Regions from separate parts of the Silvimonas sp. genome, predicted to be linked through region 3. Evidence: predicted binding sites of a transcription regulator. Region 3 holds the regulator's gene; each other region holds the start of a gene.
The links. Region 3 encodes FNR, which switches genes on or off when oxygen is low (the NO sensors DNR and NnrR bind a similar motif). Its sites were predicted from a motif close to TTGATNNNNATCAA; they were not measured.
Positions count from the first base shown of each region.

Region 1 (4,734 bases), on a different contig from region 3:
AGACAGCGGCAGCACACAAGGTCAGTCTCAGGTTCAACATGATCGATCTCCAGAATGAAGTGTATGGACCACGATTGTTTTCGCAGCCCGACAGTGGTGCCAGCGCAGGTCTTGGGATGGCTTTGGTTGTTGGTGCAGGGCAAATGTTGTCAGATTTTCATGACTACATTGCGAGTAATGTTAACGTTAACAGAGGAGGGTGTCACAATAAATGAATACCCCGATAGGGCGAGCCTCTGCGGGGTGACGCCGGAAAAATCCGGTATCCTGAAAGGATTCAAACATGGACATCCGGACAACCAGCCCCGGATGTTGAGTAGCAAAAAGCACCATGCCGCGTAAACCCAGTCAAAAAACCGCTCGCGCCGCGACCTTGCATGATGTGGCCGCCAAAGTGGGCGTAAGTGCGATTACCGTGTCGCGTGCGCTTAACGCGCCCGATCTGGTCTCGGAAAAAGTGCGCACGCAAATCCTCGCCACCGTGGATGAACTTGGCTACGTGCCCAATCGCTCAGCCCGCACGCTGGTGTCCTCGCGCTCGCATACGGTGGCGGTGCTGATTCCGTCGTTATCCAACACCGTATTTATCGACACGTTGGCGGGTATCAATGAAGTGCTTGATCCGCGTGGTTATCAGATATTGATTGGCAACACTGCCTATGACGACGAGAAAGAAGAGCGCCTGCTGCGCACTTATCTATCGCACAAGCCGGACGGGGTGCTGTTGACCGGCACACGGCAACAGGCGCAAATGCGTGCGCAGCTGGCGCGCCTCGGCATTCCGGCGGTGCATATGATGGAGCTGGATCCCAGCAATGAGCGCTTGTGTGTGGGGTTCTCGCAGGAAGAAGCAGGGCGGCAGATCACCGAGCATTTGCTGGCACGGGGTTATCGGCATATCGCCTTTTTTGGCGCGCGGCTTGATCCACGAGTGATGCAGCGGCTGGATGGTTATCGCAAAGCGCTGCAAGGGGCAGGTTGTTATACGCAGGAACTGGAATATCTGAATCCGCGCCCATCCCGCATTGGCCTTGGCGTGGAAATGCTGGACGTGTTGCGCCGTGAGCACCCGGAGTGCGATGCCGTGTTTTGCTGCAATGATGACTTGGCGCTAGGTGTGCTGACGGGGTGCCAACGCACCGGCATCGCCGTGCCGTCGCAGCTGGCCGTGACCGGGTTCAATGATCTGGAAGGGGCTGCTTGGGCGACGCCCACACTGACCAGTGTACGAACACCGCGATATCGGGTTGGTCTGGAAGCCGCCAAGTTGTTGCTGCAACTCATGGATGGCAACGCTCCGCCAGCACAACGGCAACTGGACCTTGGCTTTGAACTGCAATTACGTGGCAGTAGCTGACGTGTGATTCACATGCAGTGACTGTGCCAGCGAGCAAACGCAGACTGGTTCTCGAATGTTTTATTTTCCTGGCAAGACATGGATCGCCTGAACGAACTCCCGATCAATACAGATATCCCGCCCTATGGTGCGGATGATCAAACCGAGCAAAGCTGGCGCTGGTTGCAGGCTGTGGGCCAACTGGTGGCCGCCGAACTGGTACAGCAACCGCGCGGTACGCTGGCGCTGGTAGAAGAAACTGACTGCGTTTACTGGGTGTTGGTGCTGGAAGAACAAGTTTATCTGGCAACCGCGCCGATCCACGACGGCGAAATCATGTTGCAACATGGCGCGTTGTTGCAGGGTTTGATTGGTGTCAGCGTGGAAGAACTGGTTTATCGGCGGATGGCGCTTGAGAACTGGTTGCTGGCTCAGCCAACCATGCGCATCGGCGAGCCCAAGCGCTTGCAACTGTGGAGCGAAGTGCCCAAACAGGGCGAGTGGGATAGCAATTGAAGATGTCGATAAGGTGGATTGGCTATGCCGAATCCACCTTGCGAATTTTCTCGCCTGACAAGCAAGCGTTACAACCAGCCAGTCACCAAGCGCGTGCCTTGGTAAAACACAAAGCACAGCACCCATGCCAGTCCTAGCGACCAGACCACCGACCCCGCCGTGAACCAGGCGCTTTTCGATTCTTTATGCATGGTGGCAACCGTTGCCACGCAGGGCACGTAGATCAGGGTGAACAGCATGAACGAGATCGCCGAAACCGGGTCCATACTGCCTGCCAGATGATGCGCCAGTGCATCGCCCTGCACCCCGGTAATGACCGACAGCGCGCCCAGAACGACCTCCTTGGCGACAAAACCAAAAATCAACGCAATCGACATTTCGGAATGAATGCCAATCGGCGTCAGGACTGGCTCTAGCACGTTGGCAATCATCCCCGCATAGCTGGCGTGTTCCGATGGGTAATGGGTAAGGAACCACACCAGCAATACCCCAACCACAATCATGGTCGAAGCCATGCGCAGGAAAGAACGGGTTTCGCCCCAGCCGCGAGCGCGAATCTGCCTTAGCAACGGCATGCGGAACGGTGGCAATTCCAGTGCAAAAGGCTCGCTGGAGGCAAAGCGTTTGCGGAAGACCCAGGCCGAACCGAGCGCGATGACGATGCTCGCTAGATACAACCCTAGCAACACCCACGGCGCCTGCGTTGGCGTGAACAGCGCCGAAGATAGAAACAGAAAAATCTGCAACCGCGCTGAACACAACGAGAACGGAATAGTGAGCATGGTCAGCTTGCGCGCGTTGGGATCGCGGATCACCCGCGTGCCCATCAACGCGGGCACGTTGCAGCCAAAGCCCATCAGCAGCATGACAAAACCACGGCCATCCAGCCCCAGGCGGCTCATCAGGCCATCCATCATGAAGGCGGCGCGGGCAAAATAGCCGGAGTCTTCAATGATCGCCATCAGCGAGAAAAACAGGAAGATCAGCGGGGCAAAGGTCAGCACCGTGCCCGCGCCGTCGAACAGCCCGTCGAGCAAGGCGCCGCGTACAAATTCGGGCGCACCGGCGAGTGCGGGTTCCAGCCAGGTGTGTTTGATCCAGTCCATGCCGCTGCCCAATGCATCCTGGAGCGGAGAACCAATGGCAAAGGTGAGCTGAAACAAGATGAACATCATCAAGATAAATAGTGGCAAACCAAGCGCCGGGTGCAGAATCCAGCGGTCCAGTTTCTCGGTCATGCTCGCCGGCATGGTCGGCGGACGGGAGACAAAGGCATGATGCAGCCGGGTTTCTTCGGCATGGAATGCCGTAGCCGCTTGCAGGCTGGAGAAATCAAGCTGGATATCGCCGTTCAGCGCAATGTGCTGGCTGATGGCGGTTTTCAGTTCTGGCACGCCCTGGCCCAGTTTGGCCGAGATCGGCAATACCGGGCAGCCCAGTTGGGCCGATAGCCTGGCGTAGTCGATGACGATGCCCGCGCGTTTGGCTTCGTCCGTCATATTGAGCGCGACAATCATCGGCGCGCCCAGGGCTTTCAATTGCAAAGCCAGTGCGAGTTGGCGATCCAGTTGGGTGGCGTTCAGCAGCACCACAATGGCGCTCAGTTCGGTATTGGCCAGAAACGCCTGCGCTACGCGTTCGTCTTCAGCGCCGCCTGATAAATCATAAATACCCGGTAGATCGACCAGTTGCACCATGCTGCCGCCCAGCAAAATACGATGCGTGGCCAATTCAACCGTGAGCCCCGGCCAGTTGGCGACGCGGGCATTGCCACCGGTGATACGGTTGAATAGTGTGGATTTGCCGGTGTTTGGCATGCCAACGAGCGCGATCCGTTTCATGATCAGGCCTCGTTACGCTGGATGGGCAGGGCGGAGATTTCGACTTCAATGGCGCGGGCGTGTTCCCGGCGCAACATCAGTTCAGTGTTGCCAATTCGCACTTGCAACGGCCCGCCAAGCCAGCCGCGCCTGAGTACTGTAAGCTCGCGCTCCGGGCGTAATCCCATGGCAAAAAGACGTTGGGTAAGTTCGGCCGGAGTATGTAGTTTTAATACACGAGCGGGCGTTTGCAGCGGCAGATCGAAAAGCGGACACATGGGTGATTTCCGGTTTCAAGAATCATTCTCAATTATTGAATCATGATTACCCGGAAGAAGCTGTGCATTGATACCTATCAAGCCTGTGCCTTGGCAGGTAAAAATCACAGTGGCATATGGTGTGTAGTTTGCTGATGCGTGGCTGACTCGCTGCATACATAAAACGATGTAGTCGAAGGCCGTGCACTAACAAAATCGCGTTTCCCGACAAACGTCAGGGTGTTTGCACTAATTTCTGTCATTTTTTAGAAAAAATGCCTCTGATCGGGGCGCAATTTCTGGCAATATAATTGCCATTTTGTGCAATGCGTTATACCAACGCGCAAGGCACCGTGCGCTGGCTACCCCGCCAGCCAAGTCGACGCTAGCTCCGTGCGATCCGGACCAGCCGCTCGACCCCTGTCATGATTCGAAAATTGGACCGAGGCTGACGCAATGTCGGCCTTTTTTGACCTGCGCGCCCGAGGTACTAGAGGTTCTAGTTAAACCAGGCTGCGCTTAGCCAGAAGGAAAGAGCGTGATGGATCACGTGATGCCCCAGCAACAGGGGATGTACGATCCCGCTAACGAACACGATGCCTGTGGTGTCGGTTTCGTCGCCCATATGAAGGGCCAGAAGAGCCATTCGATCGTCGAGCAAGGGTTGTTGATCCTGAAGAATCTGGATCACCGCGGTGCCGTAGGTGCCGATCCGTTGCAAGGTGACGGCGCTGGTATTCTGATTCAAATCCCCGATGCTTTGTATCGCGAAGAAATGGCGAAACAAGGCGTCACGCTGCCCGCC
Region 1 is NZ_JARLJK010000059.1:58,291-63,024, forward strand. Features, by position in the region: gene P4L78_RS04865 (ABC transporter substrate-binding protein) at 1-40, opposite strand, end outside; gene P4L78_RS04870 (LacI family DNA-binding transcriptional regulator) at 332-1,357, shown strand; gene P4L78_RS04875 (hypothetical protein) at 1,436-1,852, shown strand; gene feoB (ferrous iron transport protein B) at 1,921-3,693, opposite strand; gene P4L78_RS04885 (FeoA family protein) at 3,696-3,950, opposite strand; gene gltB (glutamate synthase large subunit) at 4,483-4,734, shown strand, end outside.
Region 1: a site for FNR is predicted at 4,018-4,031, ahead of P4L78_RS04885 (FeoA family protein). Genes of this name have one in related genera too.

Region 2 (4,734 bases), on a different contig from region 3:
GTACAGTTTGTTGAGCCATTGCCAGGGCGGCGGTGAGGGTCGCTGGGGCATTGCACCCCCGGATTCTCGCTTCGCTTCATCCGGGCTACTGGTTACCACGTCACCCTTTTGCCTGGCTTTTGATCTTTACCTGGCAGACAAAGCAACGGAACACGCCGACCGAGAGCCGGAGACCTCAGGCTCCGGCCGACCGAGGGAACGCAGGATGCGCGTAAAGGCAACTGGTCACCAGTCTGTTCGTTTCGGCTTTTGACTTCGGGCCCCGTTTGCGTTTGCGTTTGCGTTTGCGTTTGCGTTTGCGTTTGCGTTTGCGCTTGCGTTTGCGCTTGCGCTGTCGGGTCGCCTTTTGCTATCCCGCTCTGCGGGACTTTGGGACACCTTTCTTTGGCGACGCAAAGAAAGGTGTCGTGCTCCCGGTCACCACCGGGTATCAAACGCTTTTCACAACCGTGCCGCAGGCACTAACAAAAACACGCCTTCAGCGTAAAACAAGAACCGTAGCCCGGATTGAGCGAAGCGGGAATCCGGGGTGGCGATGCAGATACGCTCAGCTTCACGGGCATGAACTCAATCCACGAAAAAATGCGCAAGCCATCCCGGCCCGCGCTTTTTTCTCCGGCATCAATTAAATTAACCCAGCTTCGCCGCAATCCCCGCCGCCAGCTTCGGATCGACCTTCTCGAAATGCCCCAGCATCCGCTGCACCACGCCCGGTTGCGTCACGGCGGCCATTGAGCCAGCGATGTTATCGATCAGCAATTGTTGCTGCGAGCCATCCATCAAATGGAACAACGCTGCCGGTTGCGAGTAATGATCATGCTCGGTTTCAGCATGGCTATAGCGATCAGCACTCACCTCACCCAGCGCCAGCGCGGGTTCGGCGTAACCTGGCGCTTGCTCGGCAGAGCCATCCAGCGAGTTGGGTTCATACACCGGCGCCGCGCCACCATTACCGTCAAAACGCATGGAGCCATCGCGTTGATAGTTGTGGAACGGGCATTGCGGCGCGTTCACCGGCAACTGCGCGTAGTTGCTGCCGATGCGATAGCGATGCGCATCGTTGTAGGCAAACAGACGACCTTGCAGCATTTTGTCCGGCGAGAAGCCCATGCCATCCACAATATTGGCGGGCGACAAGGCGGCTTGTTCAACTTCGGCAAAGTAGTTTTGCGGATTGCGGTTCAGTTCCAGCTCGCCGACTTCAATTAATGGGAACTCGGCGTGCGGCCAGATTTTGGTCAGATCAAACGGGTTCCACCGGAACTGTTGCGCCTGGGTTTCTGTCATCACCTGGATACAGACACGCCACTTGGGAAAGTCCCCCTTGTCGATGGCGTTGAACAGATCACGTTGGGCGTAATCCGGATCGGCCCCGGCCAGGCGGCCCGCTTCGCTCGGGTGCAGATTCTTGATGCCGGCCTTGTTCTTGAAATGCCACTTCACCCACACGCGCTCGCCAGCGGCGTTAATCAGGCTGAAGGTGTGGCTGGAGAAGCCATGCATAAAACGGAAGCCATCAGGCGTGCCCCGATCCGAAAACAAGATGAGAATCTGATGCAGCGCCTCGGGCGAGAGCGACCAAAAGTCCCATTTGGCATTGGCGTCTTTCAGGTGCGTTTGCGGATTACGCTTCTGGGTGTGGATAAAGTCCGGGAACTTGAGCGGGTCTTTGATGAAGAATACTGGCGTGTTATTGCCCACCATGTCCCAGTTGCCGTCTTCCGTGTAGAACTTCACCGCAAAACCGCGTGGATCGCGCTCGGTGTCGGCAGAACCAGATTCCCCACCCACCGTAGAAAAACGCAGGAATACCGGGGTCTCTTTGCCGAGTTCACTGAAAAGCTTGGCGCGCGTATAGGCGGTTATATCCGCAGTCACCCGGAAAGTGCCGTATGCGCCGGAGCCTTTGGCATGGACCACCCGCTCTGGCACCCGCTCACGGTTAAAGTGGGCCAGTTTTTCCACCAGATGAATGTCTTGTAGCAGCACCGGCCCGCGCGGGCCAGCGGTCACGCTGTTCTGGTTATCGGGAATCGGCTGGCCAAAATTGGACGTCAGAATCGGACGGTCAGACATGGTTAAGGCTCCTGAACTATGTGCTCTGAAAAGGGTTGGGACAGATGAACAATCCGGCTAATACGATCCGCTGTAATGCGCCCAAAGCTCTGCCCACTCGCTGCGTCTGAATAGCTGCATGATGCGCACTCTTGCCTGAGGGGATGAACTGATTGTGGGCGACGCCAGCCAATAATAAAAATTGAATATCCATACTTCTTTGGTAGTTAAAAACTATATTGGGACTCACCACCGTTGCCCGCTTTGATCGACCGCGAGGATCAACCACTTGGGGCGCTGCAATCGGTATAGACCGGATTTGGCCCAGATTTATGCAGAACTGGATAAACACTGCGTGCGATTAAATGGCATTGCATGTCGCCAGCGCCCGTCGCGTCAGGGCAATGGCATAATGCGAACATTTCCAGCACCGAGCGCATCATGGCTATCCTGATCAGTGGTTCCATTGCCTACGACACCATCATGGTGTTCCAGGACCAGTTCAAAAATCATTTGTTGCCCGACCAGCTACATATTCTTTCCATCTCGTTCCTGGTGCCGGAGATGCGCCGCGAACTGGGTGGTTGCGCCGGCAACATTGCCTATAGCCTGAAAGGCTTGGGCGATGAGCCGCTGATGGTCGGCACGGTCGGCAGCGACTTCGGCCCCTATGCCGCTCGCCTGGATAAACTGGGCATCTCCCGCGTCGGGATCAAAGAATTGCCAGAACACTTCACCGCGCAATGCTTTGTGACCACCGATCTGGACGACAACCAGATCGCTGCCTTCCACCCAGGCGCCATGAATCTGTCGCACTTCGTGCAACTCACTGAAATCGGCGTGCCGGTCACGCTGGGCATCGTCGGGCCGGATGGCAAGCTGGGCATGCAGGAACGCTGTCGCCAACTGGCCGCTGCTAGCGTGCCGTTTATCTTTGATCCGGGCCAGGCCATGCCGTTGTTCTCGGGCGAAGAAATGCTGGAAATGACCGAACAGGCCGACTACCTGACCCTGAACGATTACGAAGCCGAAGTGATGTCGAAAAAGACCGGCTTCTCGATTGCGCAACTGGCACAAAAGGTCAAAGCATTGATCGTCACTTATGGCGCAGAGGGTTCGGAGATTTTTGCCGATGGCCAGACTTATCGCATTCCGGCCGTCAAAGCCGAAGCGGTGGTGGACCCGACCGGTTGCGGTGACGCCTTCCGCGCCGGCTTGTTGCACGGCATCAGCCATGGCTGGGACTGGCCGAGCACCGGCAAGCTGGCGTCCCTCTTGGGGTCACTCAAGATCGCTCAGCGCGGTGCGCAGAATCATCACGTTGAACTGGCCGATATCAAGCAGCGTTATCAAGCGGCATTTGGTGAAAGCTGGCCCAGTTAACTGAGCCCCTGGCTTGGCAAAACCTCAGACCCGATACGCCGTCAGTAGTACATGACGGCGTATCGGGTCTTTGCTTTGGGCACTACCTGATATTCACCGCATTCGCTTTGTCGGCGCCTGCCAATTACAAGAATTCATCTTGATCAGGATTAAGGGCCATTCACGGCAACCAGCCTAAGCTGCTCCGCTTTGCCTCTGGCGGAGCGTTGCATGCGTGTTCCTCATCTGGTCTGCCCCGCTGGCAGCCTGCAAGCCCTGAAAAAAGCCGTGGACCACGGCGCCGATGCGATCTACGTCGGCTTCAAAGACCCCACCAATGCCCGCAATTTTGCCGGACTCAATTTCACCGATCAGCAGCTCACCGACGGCGTGCATTACGCCCACCAGCGCCAGCGCGAAGTGCTGGTGGCGATCAACACTTACCCGCAAGCCGGGCAAACCACACACTGGCATCGCGCCGTAGATCGCGCCGCTGACCTGGGTGCAGATGCAGTGATTGTTGCCGATATGGGTCTGCTGGAATACGCCACCCGCACGCATCCGCAATTGCGGCGCCATCTTTCGGTACAGGGCTCTGCCACCAACGCTGACGCGATCAACCTGGCCCGCGATCATTTCGGGATTTCCCGCGTGGTGCTGCCACGGGTGCTGACCCTGCCGCAAGTAGAGTACGTGGCCGCACATACCAAAGTAGAGGTCGAAGTATTCGGTTTTGGCAGCCTGTGCGTCATGGCAGAAGGCCGTTGCCAGCTGTCATCGTGGGCGACCGGTGAATCGCCTAATACCCACGGCGTGTGCTCACCCGCTGCGCATGTGCGCTGGGAGCAAACCGGCGGCACGCTCAATGCCCGTCTCAACGGCATTTTGATTGACCGCTTTGCCGAAGGTGAACCGGCTGGTTATCCGACCCTGTGCAAAGGCCGTTTTGAGGTCTCCGGTGATACGTATTACGCGCTGGAAGAACCTACCAGCCTGAACACGCTAGCGATCCTGCCAGAGCTATTACGTATCGGCGTCGCCGCCATCAAGGTCGAAGGCCGCCAACGCAGCCCGACCTACACCGCCCAGGTGACCAAAGTGATGCGTGAGGCCATCGATGCCGCAGCCAGCAGCCGTTATGCCGTCAAACCAGACTGGACCCGCCAACTGACCGACGTCTCGGAAGGGCATCAGCAAACGCTGGGCGCCTATCACCGGCCGTGGCGCTGAACCGGCTAACGCCTGCGGTTACTACCAAACCAGAACAAGCAATGATCAAGGAAACGCGCATGAAAATCGCCTTAGGCCCTCTGCTGT
Region 2 is NZ_JARLJK010000142.1:159,574-164,307, forward strand. Features, by position in the region: gene P4L78_RS18845 (patatin-like phospholipase family protein) at 1-36, shown strand, start outside; gene P4L78_RS18850 (catalase) at 631-2,076, opposite strand; gene P4L78_RS18855 (carbohydrate kinase family protein) at 2,497-3,438, shown strand; gene P4L78_RS18860 (peptidase U32 family protein) at 3,649-4,647, shown strand; gene P4L78_RS18865 (U32 family peptidase) at 4,707-4,734, shown strand, end outside.
Region 2: a site for FNR is predicted at 3,578-3,591, ahead of P4L78_RS18860 (peptidase U32 family protein). Genes of this name have one in related genera too.

Region 3 (4,734 bases):
GAGCGGTCCTTGAATTACGCACAGACCTTTCTGGCCGGTGCGGAGCGTTTGTGGGGCGTGCAGCTGGGCTTTGCCAAGACTGTGGCTGCCGATAACGTTGAGGCGATCAAAGCCTTCTCGCAGACCAAAGATGTGCAAGGTGCTTTGGCATTACAGCGTGGCCTGGTCGAGCCGCTAATTGAAAAAGCCACTGCCGCATGGCGTGAATCCATTGGCATTGCGCAAGCAACCCAACAGGCCTTGAGCGAATTGGTCGAACAGCAAGTCAAAAAATCTGGCGATGAGGTGCTTTCCGGATTTGACGCATTCGCTGATCAAGCGCCCGCCGGTGCCGAAGGCATCAAAGTGTTGCGCAATGGCGTAGCGGCTTCGCTGGACGCTTATGGCACAACAGTAGCCGCTGCGCGCAAGCAGAGCGAAGAGTGGGTTGCCACTGTAGTACAGAATGTGACTAAAGCAGCGCCTGCGGCGAACGGTCGTCGCAAAGCTGCTTGAGCAAATGTTTTAACGTTTCAAAGCGCATATCTGCCGATTGCGATTATGGCCCTCTGACGAGGGCCATTTTTTTTGCCAACGCACCACCGATACTGGCTTAGCCTTGTGCTGTTGAAGTGTCAGGACGCGGTTGCGGCGGACGGGCTTGGGACGACTGGGAGTATCAGCAGCCACTGTGCTAGCTCCCTCGCCAGTGCATTAGAGCTACCTTGGAGCAAGAGGCCACTTTGCGCGGCGTGCCATGGAGTGAACGGCTCGGTGTCGAGGGCCAGGTAATCCCGCGCCTCTCGCTGCAGCTTCTCAAAACCGCCGTGAACCAGGTATTGCCAAGACTGCAGATCAAACGGCGTGCTGCCGGGTTGCTGCAACGCGCGCTGTAACCACAACCAGACCTCTCCAGACTGCATTAGGCAGGCACCGCTTGCGGTCTGCAAAAACGCGCCAGCCCCGGGGCCGCCTGCGTGAAGCCATGCGTTGGGCAGGGCTGGCGACAACGCTGCAATGATGGGTTCGGCTATTGCAAGGTCACTGTGCTTTGCACCGACAGCGAGCATCCAGCCGTAGATTTGCCCGAGGGGGTTTTGCAAGTTGCCGGCTATATCCAGCAGATGCCAGCCCTGTGCATCGGCTTGGCTTTTCCATGCCAGATATTCCGCGAGCCCTTGCGGGTTCACCAACACCAACGTGCTGTCGGGGGTGGGTGCAGGCGGCAAAGCAGTTGGAGTTTCTGCCGGAAATACCGGCACCCCCAATCCTGATCGCGCCAGGCGGCCAAGGATGGAGGATGCGAGCGCCGCTGGGGCAACCAGGCAAACTTGCGTGAGCATTGGAATCAGGCAGTCAATTGCTTTGACAGTTGTTCATCAATTGTTTCAAGCCTTCGGTGTCTTTCAGTTCGATGAGCCTGTTCTGTACTCGAATCAGACCATTGTCCTGGAAGCGCGATAAGGTTCTGCTTACCGTTTCCAGCTTCAGGCCGAGGTAGCTGCCGATTTCTTCGCGCGTCATGCGCAGATGAAAGCTGCTGTGCGAATAGCCACGTAAGGCAAAGCGCTGCGAGAGATTGAGCAAGAACGCAGCAATCCGTTCCTCTGCCTTCATATTGCCCAACAGCAGCATTACGCCATGATCGCGGACGATTTCGCGGCTCATCATCTTGTAAAGATGGCGTTGCAGGTTGGGAATACGGCGCGACATGGATTCGATTTCAGCAAAGGGCAGTTCGCATACTTCGCTATCTTCCAACGCAACTGCGTCACAAGTGTGATGGTCGGTGCTGATTGCATCCATGCCCATCAACTCACCATTCATGTGAAAACCGGTCACTTGTTCGCGACCATCTTCAGAAACGATGCTGGTTTTGAAGAAGCCGAGGCGCACTGCATAGAGTGCATGGAACGGCTCACCGGCACGGTAGAGTGCTTCGCCGCGCTTGATGGGGCGGCCCTGGCTGACCAATTGATCAACTTGTCGCATTTCTTCGGGCGACAAGCCAATGGGCAGACACAGTTCACGCAAACTGCAATTTGAGCAGGCGTGCCGCAGTTGCTTGAGGCCGGTTTCGCGTAACTGAATTGGTGACAGCATGATGTTGTTCCACTATGACTTGAAATTTTTACGCCATTGCAGCGGCACCCTTACACAATCCTGTGTGCCGCTTCATCGAATTCTGTGCCGCTTATTGAGCCAGGTCACGTATCCTCGCAGTAGATGCTAGCATCATGCGAGTCGTATTGATTTGGATCAAGTAACTATGTCCCAGATGTAGGCAAAATCTTTACCCTGTGTTTTAGGGGTAGGACAAATGCATACAACACCGTTGATCCAGCAGGTCGAATTCGATCGATCTCTTGTCGAGCGCTACGATGGCAAAGGCCCTCGCTACACGTCTTATCCCACCGCAGACCGATTTGCCGAGCTTGAAACTGCCGATTATCGCGAGATGCTGTTGCATTCGCGTGTAGGTGAGGCGGACAAGCCTGCTTCTTTATATTTTCATCTGCCGTTTTGCAATACGATTTGCTATTACTGCGCTTGCAATAAAGTGATTACCAAAGATGAATCGCAGGCAGTTAAATATACAGAGTATCTACAAAAAGAAATACAGCTTCACGTAAATATATTGCCATACCGAATGAAGGTTGGCCAGATCCACTTTGGGGGTGGTACACCGACTTTTTTGCCGGAAACCCAACTAGCCACTTTAATGCGCGCAATTAATGATAATTTCGACATTCTGACGGATGGCGAATATTCAATCGAAATTGATCCGCGCAAACTTGAATTATCAAAAATAGCGTTGCTGGCTGAAACGGGTTTTAACCGGGTGAGTGTTGGCGTTCAGGACTTTGACGAGAAAGTGCAGCGCGCCGTTAACCGGATTCAGAGTGAAGAGCAGACCCGCAAGGTGATTGACGCCGCGCGCGCTTCCGGGTTTCGTTCAGTCAGTATCGACTTGATCTATGGCCTGCCGTTCCAGTCTGTAGCTAGTGTCATGCAAACCATCGACCGGGTGCTGGACATCCATCCAGACCGCATTGCGCTTTATAATTACGCCCATTTGCCTGAGCGCTTCAAGCCGCAACGACGCATTGATACGGCCGCATTGCCCGACTCATCGGCCAAGCTGGATATACTGCATGCAGCCATCGACAAATTGACTGCCGCTGGTTACGTTTATATCGGCATGGATCACTTTGCATTGCCGGATGATGATCTTTCCATTGCCCAGCGCCGTGGTACTTTGCAGCGTAATTTCCAGGGTTATTCAACTTACGCGGAATCTGATTTGCTGGCATTTGGTGTATCCGGAATTGGTAAGGTTGGGGCCGGGTATTTTCAGAATTCAAAAAATATCGATGAGTATTACGAGATGCTCGATCGTAATCAATTGCCAATTGAGCGCGGGTATATTTTGAATATGGATGACTTGCTGCGCCGTTCGGTAATTCACGGATTAATGTGTCGCTTTAACCTCAATTTTGGACAGATTGAAACCGCCTGGTTACTGGATTTCAAAACCTACTTCGCCCCCGAAATGGGGCGGCTGTCACAGATGGAGCAGGACGGCTTGTTGCAGTTGAGCGAAGAGGGCATTGAGGTCACGCCTAAAGGACGCATGCTGATCCGTTCCATTGCGATGGTGTTCGACCGTCATCTGCGCGAGAAGACCACCGCAGCGAGCTATTCGCGCCTGGTTTAAGGTAAGCTCAGACCGGCATGCGGCGTGCAACGCGCCGTGGCGGCTGGCCTTGAGGCCGCCGCAGATTGTTTTCTTTGCCAGGGTTCTGATTTGCACGATTTTGACCTTCTTGCTTTTTTCGTGGCCGGCCTGCTGGGCGGTGGTCACTGCTTTGGTATGTGCGGCGGGGTGGTTGCTGCATTCAGCCTGCAGTTGCCGCCAGGTCCGCGCTTGCGTTATCACCTCGGTTTTAATCTGGGCCGGATTGGCGGTTACGCGCTGATCGGGGCTTTGGTTGGTGCCATTGGTTCGTTGCCGGCGCTTGTTTCGCTGCAGTCGATCAAGGTAGTCCTGTTTGTACTGGCCAACCTGCTATTGATTGCGGTGGGCTTGTATCTGGCTGGATGGTCGACCTGGGTGACTCGGCTGGAAACCGTTGGTCGGCCCGTCTGGCGAAAAATTCAGCCCTTACTGGCGCGTCGCTTGCCTGTCAGGCACTGGCGAGACACGTTTATTATCGGTGGCCTATGGGGCTGGTTGCCTTGCGGCTTGGTCTACACCGCAAGCTTGTCAGCTTTGGCTAGCGGCAGTGTCGTTCGAGGGGCCCTGATAATGCTTGCCTTTGGGCTGGGAACACTGCCAAACCTGTTGTTGATTGGCCAGGCGGCGGGGCGTGCAAACCTTCTGTTGCGCAAGCCTTTGGTCAGGCTTGTGGCAGGATTGTTATTTGTGTCGTTTGGTATCTGGCGCCTGGTTTCACTGCTGCTATTTAGTCATATAGTCCTTTGACAGACTATTCAGTGCAACGTAACTGAACTAAAATCTGTCAGCTTATGCCTTTAGCATCGTTGAATAGGTCAAAACCCAGCATGCCCACGCCGATCCTCGTTGTCGACGATTCCACTATCGCACGCAAAATGCTGATCAAAGCGTTGCCGCCGCAATGGGATGTGGAAATCACCCAGGCCAGCAATGGTCTCGAAGCGCTTGAAGCTTACAGAAATGGAAAGGCTGATGTGATGTTTCTTGACCTGACCATGCCAGATCTGGATGGTTAT
Region 3 is NZ_JARLJK010000122.1:358,019-362,752, forward strand. Features, by position in the region: gene P4L78_RS14365 (phasin family protein) at 1-495, shown strand, start outside; gene P4L78_RS14370 (hypothetical protein) at 615-1,322, opposite strand; gene fnr (fumarate/nitrate reduction transcriptional regulator Fnr) at 1,336-2,082, opposite strand; gene hemN (oxygen-independent coproporphyrinogen III oxidase) at 2,300-3,697, shown strand; gene P4L78_RS14385 (sulfite exporter TauE/SafE family protein) at 3,722-4,465, shown strand; gene P4L78_RS14390 (response regulator) at 4,546-4,734, shown strand, end outside.